Verrucosispora sp. NA02020: one gene and its partner. The protein of the gene in region 1 interacts with the protein of each later gene in a pairwise test. Links are inferred from orthologs where the notes say so. Each region holds a gene or a part of one and is shown in the gene's direction. Other genes may lie near its edges.

Region 1 (5,986 bases):
GGCGACGAAGGTGGCCTGGGTGACGTCCTCCGCGTCGCTGCGGTTGACCAGGGTGCTGGTGGCCAGATGGAACACGGCACGGCCGTAGCGGTCGTACGCCTCGCGTAATGCCAGTTCGTCGCCGTGGCGGAACCGGTCGGCGAGGTCGTCCTCGGGTGTCCCCGGCTCGTGCCGGGACCCGTTCACGGGACAGGTCGCCTGGTTGGGGGCATGCCCGACTGTAGCTCTCACCGGCGCTGTCCCCTCTGTCGACCCAGCGGCTCCTCGATGTCTCTTCGCTCGGGACCGCCCCGCCGGATGCGGTGGAGAGGAAGAAAAGAAAGTCGAATCCCGGCGCATCCAGGCGACGGCGTACCGGCGTAACTCGGGATGTCAGCAACACCAACGAACCAGTACGAACCATCAGGAGGCAGACATGCAGCTCGCGTACCTTCGTCGGGTCGCGGCAGGCGGCGCGGTCGCCGCGCTGACCTTCGTCGCCGCCGGCGTCGCCACCGCCACCCCGGCCTACGCCGCCACCTCGAAGGTCTCCGTCGTGCACGGCATCCCGGACACCCCGGTCGACGTCTACGTCAACGGCGAGAAGACGCTCGAGGGATTCAAGCCCGGTGACGTGGCGGGTCCGCTGGACCTGGCCGAGGGGCGGTACGACCTCGCGCTGACCAAGCCGGGTGAGCCGATCGGCCAGGCCATCCTGACCGTGGACGACGCCGAGGTGCCGGGCGGGGCGAACCTCAGCCTCGCCGCCCACCTCGACGCCGAGGGCAAGCCGAAGATCACGCCGTTCGTCAACGACACCGCCAAGGTGGACGCCGGCAAGGCCCGGCTGATCGTCCGGCACACCGCCGCCGCCCCGGCGGTGGACGTACGGGCCGGTGGCACGCCGGTCTTCGAGGACCTGACCAACCCGAACGAGGCCAAGGGCGACGTGGACGCGGGGAGCGTCTCGGCGGACGTGGTGCTCGCCGGCACCGACACGGTGGTGATCGGGCCCGCCGACCTGAACCTGCGCGAGGGCACCGCGACGATCGTCTACGCCATCGGCTCCGCCGAGGGCGAGAACCTGGACATCGTGGCGCAGACCATCACCGGGCTGCACTCGGCCCCCTCCGGCGTGCCCAGCGGCACCGGCGGCCAGGCCGGGACCGGGCTCACCACCGGCTGGTACGTCCTGGCGGGTGTCGGGGTGCTGCTGCTGGTGCTGGGCGGCGTCCGGGTGGCCGGCACCGTCTCGGGTCGCCGGTGAGCGTCGTCAACCGGGCGGCGCTGGCGGCACTCGCCGCCGGCGCCGCCGCGCTCACCGTGACCGCCGTGGTGGCCGTCGCCTCCCGTCCGTCGGGAAGTGTCGGCGCCGAGCAGGCCGCCGCACTGGCCAGTCCGACCCCGTCGGCCGTGGCGCCGAGCGTGGCGGTACGCCCCGGCGGGCTACCCGACGCGGAGACCCCGGTGCCCCCGGTACGCCTGCGGATCCCCGCGATCGAGGTCGTCGCACGGGTGGAGCCGGTCGGGGTGGACGCGCGCAGCGGCGAGTTCGACGTGCCGCCCAGCGTGGACCGGATCGGCTGGTACCGCTTCGGTCCCGGCCTGGAGGCCGACGCCGGTTCGGTGGTGATCGCCGGCCACGTCGACAGCGCGGAGCAGGGCCGGGGCGCCTTCTGGCGACTGCGGGAACTCGCGCCGGGCGACACGCTCACGGTCACCGGCGCCGACGACACGCCACGCGACTACCGGGTCGTCGCCCGGGAGGAGTACGACAAGACGAAGATCCCGCTGGAGCGCTACTTCGCCCGTGACGGCCGGCCCCGGCTGACGCTGATCACGTGCGGCGGACCGTTCGACGCCCAGGCCCGCAGGTATCGCGACAACATCGTGGTGACGGCGGTTCCGGCGTGACCACTCCGGCCTGCGGTCGAGGCGGGCACGGTCGTTAGGCTGAACCGTGATGGCTTACCTGGATCATGCCGCGACCACTCCGATGCTCGACGAGGCACTGGAGGCGTACGTCGCGACCGCCCGTGAGGTCGGCAACGCGTCCTCCCTGCACGCGTCCGGTCGGCGTGCCCGGCGGCGGGTCGAGGAGTCGCGGGAACGGGTGGCCGCCGCGCTGGGTGCCCGGCCGTCCGAGGTGATCTTCACCGGGGGCGGTACGGAGAGCGACAACCTCGCGGTCAAGGGCATCTTCTGGGCGCGCCGGGACGCCGACGGTGGGCGGACCCGGGTGGTCTCCAGCGCCGTCGAGCACCACGCGGTGCTCGACGCGGTGGACTGGCTGGGCGCGCACGAGGGCGCCGAGGTGGGCTCCCTGCCGGTCGACGGCACGGGTCGGCTGCACCCCGACGCGCTCCGCGCCGAACTGGCCGCGCACGGCGACCGGGTGGCCCTGGTCACCGCGATGTGGGCGAACAACGAGGTCGGCACCGTCCAGCGGGTCTCCGACCTGGCCGCGGTCGCCGCCGAGTACGGCGTCCCGTTCCACACCGACGCGATCCAGGCGGTCGGCCAGGTGCCGGTCGACTTCGCCGCCAGCGGTGCCGCCGCGCTCACCGTGACCGGTCACAAGCTGGGCGGGCCGGTCGGCATCGGTGCGTTGCTGCTGGGCCGGGACGTCGCCGCGGTGCCGCTGCTGCACGGCGGCGGCCAGGAACGCGACGTGCGTTCCGGCACGCTGGACACCGCCGGCATCGTCGCCTTCGCGGTCGCCGTCGAGGCGGCGGTCAAGGGCCAGCAGGAGTACGCCACCCGGGTCGCCGCACTCCGCGACGACCTGGTCCACCGGGTGCGGCAGGCGGTGCCCGAGGTGGTGTTCAACGGCGACCCGACGGACCGGCTCCCCGGCAACGCGCACTTCTCCTTCCCCGGCTGCGAGGGTGACGCGCTACTACTCCTGCTGGACGCCCAGGGCATCGCCTGCTCGACCGGTTCGGCCTGCTCCGCCGGGGTGGCGCAGCCCTCGCACGTGCTGCTCGCGATGGGCGCCGACGACGACCGGGCCCGTTCCTCGCTGCGCTTCTCGCTCGGTCACACCAGCACCGCCGGGGAGGTCGACGCGCTCATCGCCGCCCTGCCGGCGGCCGTCGACCGGGCCCGGCGGGCGGCGGCGCTGCGGACGCCGCGCTGACGTAGCACGCTCGGCGGTCGGACCGGCCTCGACGCCGGCCCGGCGCGGACGGGGGGAGACCGCCGCCCGGCGGTACGGAGATAGGCTTCGCGGGAAGGGAGCGTGGTCCGGGTGAGGGTGTTGGCGGCGATGTCCGGCGGTGTGGATTCCGCCGTGGCGGCGGCGCGTGCGGTGCAGGCCGGTCACGACGTCACCGGTGTGCACCTGGCGCTGGCCCGCAACCCGCAGACCTATCGCACCGGAGCGCGGGGCTGCTGCACCCTGGAGGACTCCCGGGACGCGCGCCGCGCCGCCGACGTGCTGGGCATCCCGTTCTACGTGTGGGACATGGCCGACCGGTTCCACGAAGACGTGGTCGACGACTTCGTGGCCGAGTACGCCGCCGGGCGTACCCCGAACCCGTGCCTGCGCTGCAACGAGAAGATCAAGTTCGCCGCGGTGCTGGATCGGGCGGTGGCCCTGGGCTTCGACGCCGTGGTCACCGGCCACCACGCCCGACTCGGCCCGGACGGCCTGCTGCGGCGCAGCGTCGACCTCGCCAAGGACCAGTCGTACGTGTTGGCCGTGCTCACCCGCGCGCAGTTGGACCGTTCGATCTTCCCGCTCGGTGACTCGACGAAGGCGCAGGTCCGGCAGGAGGCCGCCGACCGGGGCCTGGCGGTGGCCGACAAGCCCGACTCGCACGACATCTGCTTCATCGCCGACGGCGACACCCGGGGCTTCCTGGCCCAGCGGCTCGGCGAGACGCCCGGCGACGTGGTCGACGCCACCACCGGTGCGGTGGTGGGCACGCACGCCGGCGCGTACGCGTACACCGTGGGTCAGCGGCGCGGGCTGCACCTGGACCGCCCGGCCCCGGACGGGCGCCCCCGGTACGTGCTCTCCATCACGCCGACGACCAACACGGTGACCGTCGGGCCGGCCGAGGCGCTGGAGGTGGCCGAGGTGCGTGCCGCCCGCCCGGTCTGGACCGGCGGCACGCGTCCGGACGCCCCGATCGAGTGCGAGGTGCAGTTGAGGGCGCACGGGCTCGTGGTGCCGGCCGAGGTCACCGTGGACGCCGACACGTTCCGTGCCGACCTGCGGCAGCCGGTCCGGGGGGTCGCCGCCGGTCAGGCGATCGTCGCGTACCGCCCCGACCCGGCCGGTGACATCGTGCTCGGCTCCGCCACGATCACCGACTGACCGGTACCCTTCGGCCGTGAGTGATCAGGTTTGGCCGTGGCCCGCGGGCGCGGCGACCGGCATCGGGTCGCTGCCCGGCACCGACATCGCCGAGGCGCAGCGGATCGTCCTCGGTGAGTTGCCCGCCCTGCCCCACCTGCCGGAGCTGCCGGCCCGCGGCCCGGGCGCGGACATGATCGGGCGCGGCGCGGGCCTGCTGGTCGAGCTGCCGGTCGAGCTCTACGCCGCGCGGTGGCGGGTGGCCCTGCGCCCCGGCCGGGACCTGCGCCGCGCACGGGACCTGATGGAACGCGACCTCGACCAGCTCGCCGAGCAGGCCGAGGAGTACGCCGGCCCGATCAAGGTGCAGGCACCCGGTCCGTTCACCCTCGCCGCCTCGGTGGAGCTGCCCATCGGCGGCCGGATGGTGCGCGACCCCGGTGCGGTACGCGACCTGGTCGGCTCGCTCGCCGAGGGGCTGCGCGCGCACGTGGCGGCGGTGGCCCGCCGGGTACCCCGGGCCACCGTCCTGCTCCAGGTGGACGAACCGTCGCTGCCGGCGGTGCTCGCCGGTCGGGTGCCCACCGAGAGCGGCTTCGGCACGTACCGGGCGGTGCAGCCGGAGGACGCGCGGGCGTTGCTGGGCACGGTGGTGGAGGCGGTCGGAGTACCGACCGTGGTGCACTGCTGTGCCCCGGACGTACCGCTGAACCTGATCCGGTCCACCGGCGCGGCCGGCGTCGCCCTCGACCTGGACCTGGTCACCGACCTGGACGCGCTGGGCGAGGCGATCGACGCCGGGCTGGGCCTCTTCGCCGGTGCCGCGCCGGGCACCGCCCCGGCCGGTCGCGCACCGACCTCGGCCCAGGTCGCCGACCGGGTCCGCACCCTGTGGGACCGGCTCGGCTTCCCGCGTCGCCGACTCGCCGGGCAGGTGGTGGTCACGCCCGCGTGCGGCCTGGCGGGCGCCACCCCGGCGTACGCCCGCGCGGTCCTGTCCGCCTGCCGCGACGCGGGGCGCCGGATCGTCGAGGAGTGAGGTTTCGGCGCGCTGCGCGGGGGCAGCAAGCCGGGCATGATCGGACGACTGCGTTCCACCGTGATCGATTGCCCCGACCCGCGCGCCCTGGCCGGCTTCTACGCCGAGCTGCTCGGCCTGCCGCTGATCGAGGAGGACTGCGACGGCGACGAGTGGGTGGTGCTGGGTGGGCACCCCGGCCACCAACCCCGGATCGCGTTCCAGCAGGCACCCGACCTGCGCCCACCGACCTGGCCCGACCCGGAACGGCCGCAACAGTTCCACCTCGACGTGACCGTGGAGGACATCGAGGTCGCTGAGCGGGCCGCGCTGGCCCTGGGCGCGCGGCGGCTGCCGGGGGAGGGCGAGGGCTTCCGGGTCTACGCCGACCCGGCCGGACACCCGTTCTGCCTCTGCTGGGAGAGCTGACCGTCGCGCGTGGGAGATCCGGCCGTCGCGCCGGCCCGCCCGAGCGGGCATGATCACCAGCATGATCAGTCCTGTGCCCGGGTGGGCCGCCGGCTCGCTCCTCGGACTCGCCTACGGTGACGCCCTGGGCAAGCCCACCGAGTTCCTCACGCTGGCCGAGATCGAGCGACGGTACGGTCCGACCGGCCCCCGGGAACTGGTCGGCGACCCGGCGTTGGTCACCGACGACACCCAGATGGCGCTCGCGGTCGGCTGGG
Region 2 (5,958 bases), 3.9 Mb from region 1 along the record:
ACCAGGTCGCTGTGCCGGTCAGTGCTCGGCGGTGCGCCGGGTGCCGCTGTAGTACTCGAACAGCAGGCCGCAGGTGGCGAGGACCACTGCGAGCATGCCGGCGACCAGCAGCCAGAGCTGCCAGAACACCAGGCCGAGGCCGGCGATGGCGGCGGCCAGGGCCAGCCCGAACGGCCAGTAGCTGCCGGGGCTGAAGAAGCCGATCTCGCCCGCGCCGTCGGCGATCTCACCGTCGGGACGGTCCTCGGGACGCAGGTCGATCCGGCGGGAGACGAACCAGAAGAAGCCGCCGCACATCGAGCAGAGCAGGAACGACAGCAGCAGGGCCACGGTGCCGATCCACTCGACCCGACCGCCCGAGTCGGCGAACGTCCAGCCGCCGTAGAGGGCGGTCGCGAAGAGCAGGAACGCGGCGATGATGAGGAAGATGCGCCACTCGGTCTTCATCCGGCGTTACCTCAGCTTCCCGCGCCGGCCGTGGTGTTGGCCTGGTTGAAGTTGTCCTGGGTACGGCGCGTCTCGAACGGCTTCGTGGTGATCGCGTACGGCTCCTCGCCGATGGCGGTCAGCGCGTCCTGGGTCGAAGCCCCGTCCTGCTTGGCGGCGAGGAACCGGTCGAAGTTCTCCGGCGAGACGACCCGCAGCTCGAAGTTCATGAAGGCGTGGTAGCTGCCGCACAGCTCGGCGCAGCGGCCCACGTACGCGCCCTCGGACTCCAGCGAGGAGACCTCGAAGACGTTACGGATGCTGCCCGGCATCACGTCCCGCTTGAACAGCATCTCCGGCACCCAGAAGGAGTGGATGACGTCGCGGCTGGTCTCCTCGAACCGGATGGACCGGTTGCTCGGCAGCACCAGGATCGGGATGACCTCGCTGGTGCCCAGCACCGAGGCGGTGGTCTCGGCGTCCACTCCCTGGCCGTCGCGGTAGTTGAACTGCCAGTTCCACTTGAAGGCGACCACCTCGACGGTGACGTCGGGGTTGTTCGTGGTCTTCACCACGTCGGTCTGCACGACCGCGGTGTAGTAGAAGAGCACGGCCACGACCAGCACCGGCGCGATGGTGTAGAGGAACTCCATCGGCAGGTTGTAGCGGGTCTGCACGGGCAGCTCGTTGCCGCGCTTGCGGTAACGCACCACGCACCAGAAGATCAGGCCCCAGACGAAGACGCCGACCACCAGCGCGGCGATGCACGAGGCGATCCACAGGTCGTACATCCGCCGGGATTCCGGCGTGATGCCGCCCTGGGGCCAACCGAAGCCGCCGAACGCCGCGCCGACGTCACAGCCCGTGAGCAGGACCAGCAGCGCCGCCCCGCCGAAGCCGAGCCCGGCAAGACGCCCGGCGCGACGCCCCCGACGCCCGACGGCTCCTGGGGATGCGCTGCTCCGCACGGCCGTCGGCCGTACCTCCGAACTCCTTGCGACCACCTGGTCCTGCCTCCCTAGCGCGCCGCGGTGCTTCCTCGGTCGGGCCGGCTCCGCCGAGCGGAACCACCACACCAGCGGCAAAGGCGTCACCGACGGTCGCAGATTACTCGACCATGACGGGCTCGACCCGGTTGGGGTCACTCTCCGCCCTGGACGGGGGATCTTGCGTCGACCGAGGCGATAGCGTGGGCAGACGTGATTCCTTCCCCGGTCTACCTGGACGCGGCCACCGCCGCGCCGCTGCATCCGGTCGCCCGGCAGGCGCTGCTGGCCGCCCTCGACGACGGTTGGGCCGACCCGGATCGGCTCTACACCCAGGCCCGCCGCGCCCGCCAGCTGCTCGACGCCGCCCGCGAGGCGACGGCGGACACCCTCGGCGTACGCCCCGACGAGCTCTCCTTCACCCCCAGCGGTACGAGCGCGGCGCACGCGGCCGTGCTGGGCGGCCTGGCCGGTCGTCGACGTGTCGGGGCGGGGCTGGTGCACTCGGCGATCGAGCACTCGGCGGTGCTGCACGCGGCCGAGCAGCACGTGGCGCGGGGCGGCACCGCGAGCGAGGTGCCGGTCGACCGGTCCGGCCGGCTGGACCCGGTGGCCTGGTCGGCGGCGGTGGCACGGCCCGAGGTGGCGCTGGCCGCGCTGATCGCCGCCAGTCACGAGGTGGGCACCGTGCAGCCGGTCGAGGAGGCGGCAGTGGCCTGCGCCGAGGCCGGGGTGCCGTTGTACGTCGATGCCGCCCAGGTCGTGGGGCGGGTACCGGTGCCGGCCGGCTGGTCGGTGTTGACCGCGAGTGCCCGCAAGTGGGGCGGTCCGCCGGGCGTCGGGCTGCTGGTGGTCCGCAAGGGCACCCGCTGGGAGTCGCCGTGGCCGTCGGACGAGCACGAGTCGGGGCGTACGCCCGGCACGGTCAACCTGCCGGCGGTCGTCGCGGCGGCGGCGAGCCTGCGCGCGGCGGCGGCCGACGCCGACGTCGAGGCGGCCCGGCTGACGCCGCTGGTGGACCGGATCCGGGCCCGCGTGGCGGCCGACGTGCCGGACGTGGAGGTGGTCGGCGATCCGGTGCGCCGGCTGCCGCACCTGGTCACCTTCTCCTGTCTCTATGTCGACGGCGAGGCGCTGCTGCACGCGCTGGACCGGCGGGGCTTCGCGGTGTCGTCGGGCTCGTCCTGCACCTCGTCGACGTTGCGCCCGTCGCACGTGCTGGAGGCGATGGGGGTGCTGTCGCACGGCAACGTCCGGGTCTCACTGCACCGGGGCACCACCGAGGCGGACGTGGACCGCTTCCTCACCGAGTTGCCGCAGATCGTGGCCGACCTGCGGGCCGAGGCGGGGGTGGTGGGGCTGTGACGACCCCCGACGAGGTGCTCGACTGTCTCGGTCAGCGGTGCCCGCTGCCGGTGATCGCGCTGGCCCGCCGACTGCCGTCCCTGCCGGTCGGCGCGGTGATCCGGGTGCTCGCCGACGATCCGGCGGCGGCGGTGGACATCCCGGCCTGGTGCCGGATGCGCCAGCAGGAGTTCCTCGGCGCCGCCCCCGGCCCCGGCTACGACGTCCGCCGCTCCGCGTGAAAGGCGGCATCCACCGGCCGCTGTGAAAGGAAGGGCACCTTATTAACGCCTCGTGCATAGCCGGGGTCCCCTGCTAACACCGCACTAACACTGCGACGGCGCGTCGATCCAGAGCAGTCGCAGCCGACGACCGGTGCGGGAGAAGATGCGTAAGGCGGTATCCGGGCTCCGGAAGCGCCCGGTGAAGGCACTGTCCTCGCCACAGACCAGGGCACGGCCGTCAGGGAACGCCAGGCCCCAGGCGAAGATGCCGCCGTCGGCGCGGTCGCCGTACTCCTCGCAGATCGCGAACCGTCGTGGCGCGCACTCGTCGACCATCTCGGCCAGCATCAGGTGAAACTCCTCGGGCGAGCCGAGGGGTGGTGAGTCGCCCACGGGACCTCCTACGACAGGCGTTGCTATACGTATAGCTCTTTGCCTTGCTCAATGGAAGCGCCTACGCCATGATGTTCGTGTCGCACGAAGAGAGGCAAGCGATGGCAGCACGTAACGACCCCTCCGCGCTGCGGTGGTTGATTGGCGCGGAGTTGGGCCGATACCGGCGTGAGGCGGCGATGACACTCACCGAGCTGGCCGACCGCACCGGCATCGGCAAGCCGAAGCTCGGCCACATGGAGACCGGGCGCTACCAGCAGTTCCCTGACGACATCGCGGCCGTGTTGAGCGCCTGCGGCGGGGACCAGCCTGCGATCGACCGGCTCACCGCGCTCGCCACCCGGTCGGACGCGAAGACCTGGTGGGCACCGTGGGCCAACGTGATGCCGGACTGGTTCAAGACGTACGTCGGCCTGGAAGGTCTCGCCGACGGCGCGTTCGTCTTCGAGTCGATGGTGATCCCCGGCCTGCTTCAGACAGAGAGTTACGCCCAGGCCCTGACTCTCGGCACCGGCTTCGTCCGTCCCGATCATGCCGAGCGTTTCGTGTCGTTCCGGCAGACGCGGGCGCATCGGTTGACCGACGACGATCCGCTGACCCTGCACGCGGTGGTCGGCGAGGCCGCGCTACGCCTGCGGGTCAACGGGGACGAGACGCGGCAGGCCCAGCTCGTCCACCTGGCGGCCATGTCGGAGCTGCCGAACGTCACGGTGCAGGTGCTGCGCCCCGAGGACGGCCCGCATGCCGCTACTCCGTTGGGCAAGTTCGTTCTGCTGGACTTCGCCCACGTCCGGCCGATCGCCTACACCGAGGTCCTCGACGGGGCGATGTACGTGCAGGACCCGGACGGCGTACGGACTTATAAAATGGTGGCCGACAACCTGCGCCAGGTCGCCCTCTCGCCCGCCGAGTCGCGCGCGTTGATCAGGGAGTTGGCCGGCGCGGCCTAGCCCCGGAGGCCAACCGTGTCCACCCCCGACCTCTCCGCCGCCCGTTGGTTCACCAGCAGCCGCAGCGCCAACAACGGCGACTGCGTCGAGTGCGCGATCCTGCCCGATGCGATGGCGGTACGGGACAGCAAGGATCGCTCCGGCCCGGTGCTCGTCTTCTCGTACAGGCAATGGTCGGTCTTCGTCACCGACCTCAGCACGCGTCGCCGACCGACCGATCTCGGGTAACCGTCACGACGATCGGCTCTCGATCCCGTCCGCCGTAGCGGAACCGCTCGGGATCGAGAGCCGAGACACCGTGACGGTGCGGAGGTCAGGGCAGCAGGTGGGGGCGGACCTCGTCGGAGGCCTCGTCGCCGTACGACTCGGCGAGGCGCTTGACGAACAGGTCGCGGCGCACCTGGTACTCCTGGGTGCCGACCGTCTCCAGCACCAGGGCGGCCAGCAGCGAGCCGACCTGCGCGGCGCGCTCCAGCCCGACGCCCCAGGAGAGCGCGGTGAAGAAACCGGCACGGAAGCCGTCGCCGACGCCGGTGGGGTCGATCGCCTGGGCCTCGCGGGCGATCGGCACGTGGATCGGCGCGAAGTCCCGCCCGGCGATCTCCACCCCGTCCTTGCCCAGCGTGGTGACCCGGATCCGGACCCGATCCAGCAGCTGCGCGTCGCTCAGTCCGGCCTTGCTCTGCAGCAGCGACTTCTCGTAGTCGTTGGTCATCAGGTACTCGGCGCCGTCGATGAGCGACACCACGTCCTCGCCCTCCATCCGGGCGAGTTGCTGGGACGGGTCGGCGGCGAACCGGTATCCGCGCTCACGGCACTCGGCGGAGTGGCGCAGCATGGCCGCCGGGTCGTTGGCACCGACCAGGACCAGGTCCAGCCCACCGAGCCGCTGCGCGACGGGGTGCAGCTCGATGTTGCGCGCCTCGCTCATCGCGCCGGCGTAGAAGGAGGCGATCTGGCACATGTCCGTGTCGGTGGTGCAGACGAAGCGGGCGGTGTGCGCCACCTCGCTGACGTGCACCGAGTCGCAGTCCACCCCGTGCCGCTCCAGCCAGGAGCGGTAGTCGGCGAAGTCGGCGCCGACGGCCCCGAGCAGTACGGGGCGCAGGCCGAGCTGCCCCATGCCGAACGCGATGTTCGCCGCCACGCCGCCCCGGCGCAGCACCAGGTCGTCCACCAGGAAGGAGAGCGAGACCTTGTGCAGCTGGTCGGCGATGAGCTGGTCGGCGAACCGGCCCGGGAAGCTCATCAGGTGGTCGGTGGCGATCGAGCCGGTCACGGCGATCTTCATGTCAACCCTCGGGGTCGGGATCAGGGCGCGGTCAGCCTACCGGCCCCACGCTCGCCGAGCGACCAGCCCGCTCAACCTCCCCCACCGCCCACTTACCCACCCACCACCCCAAACCATCCCGCCCCCGGCCAACCCACCAACCACACTCCCGTACCCGCACCGACCGCGTTGTCGATCAAGAGGTTTTCGCCCTCCCGACCGCCTCCCGGGTGACCAAACCTCTTGATCAACTCAGACAGGGCGGGGCGGGGCGGGGCGGGGAGAGAGGGGGAATGCGCGACGGCGGAACGGCCCAGGGGGCCGTTCCGCCGTCGGAGGTCGGAGACTCAGCTGAAGGAGTCGCC

The links.
Region 2: the proteins of HUT12_RS07345 (region 1) and HUT12_RS24755 interact in binary tests that used the Escherichia coli proteins (3 or more experiments, as listed by UniProt). The link is inferred for Verrucosispora sp. NA02020 from one-to-one orthologs.

The regions. Positions count from the first base shown.
Region 1 is NZ_CP054923.1:1,674,863-1,680,848, forward strand. The notes cover bases 1,034-4,030. They hold HUT12_RS07345 (cysteine desulfurase family protein), read left to right. Parts: upstream 1,034-1,942; coding sequence 1,943-3,118; downstream 3,119-4,030. Other genes in these bases: HUT12_RS07335 (DUF4397 domain-containing protein), read left to right, coding at 1,034-1,246; HUT12_RS07340 (class F sortase), read left to right, coding at 1,243-1,893; mnmA (tRNA 2-thiouridine(34) synthase MnmA), read left to right, coding at 3,230-4,030. In the rest of the region: HUT12_RS07330 (RNA polymerase sigma factor), read right to left, coding at 1-186; more of HUT12_RS07335, read left to right, coding at 416-1,033; more of mnmA, read left to right, coding at 4,031-4,303; HUT12_RS07355 (methionine synthase), read left to right, coding at 4,320-5,321; HUT12_RS07360 (VOC family protein), read left to right, coding at 5,358-5,729; HUT12_RS07365 (ADP-ribosylglycohydrolase family protein), read left to right, coding at 5,791-5,986. UniProt on the Escherichia coli protein: Master enzyme that delivers sulfur to a number of partners involved in Fe-S cluster assembly, tRNA modification or cofactor biosynthesis. Catalyzes the removal of elemental sulfur from cysteine to produce alanine.
Region 2 is NZ_CP054923.1:5,572,270-5,578,227, forward strand. Bases 1,417-4,385 are described here. They hold HUT12_RS24755 (sulfurtransferase TusA family protein), read left to right. Parts: upstream 1,417-2,773; coding sequence 2,774-2,998; downstream 2,999-4,385. Other genes in these bases: coxB (cytochrome c oxidase subunit II), read right to left, coding at 1,417-1,430; HUT12_RS24750 (cysteine desulfurase family protein), read left to right, coding at 1,626-2,777; HUT12_RS24760 (hypothetical protein), read right to left, coding at 3,083-3,373; HUT12_RS24765 (helix-turn-helix transcriptional regulator), read left to right, coding at 3,475-4,323; HUT12_RS24770 (DUF397 domain-containing protein), read left to right, coding at 4,339-4,385. In the rest of the region: HUT12_RS24740 (cytochrome c oxidase subunit 4), read right to left, coding at 19-447; more of coxB, read right to left, coding at 459-1,416; more of HUT12_RS24770, read left to right, coding at 4,386-4,551; HUT12_RS24775 (carbohydrate kinase family protein), read right to left, coding at 4,637-5,614; iron-sulfur cluster insertion protein ErpA, read right to left, coding at 5,941-5,958. UniProt on the Escherichia coli protein: Sulfur carrier protein involved in sulfur trafficking in the cell. Part of a sulfur-relay system required for 2-thiolation during synthesis of 2-thiouridine of the modified wobble base 5-methylaminomethyl-2-thiouridine (mnm(5)s(2)U) in tRNA.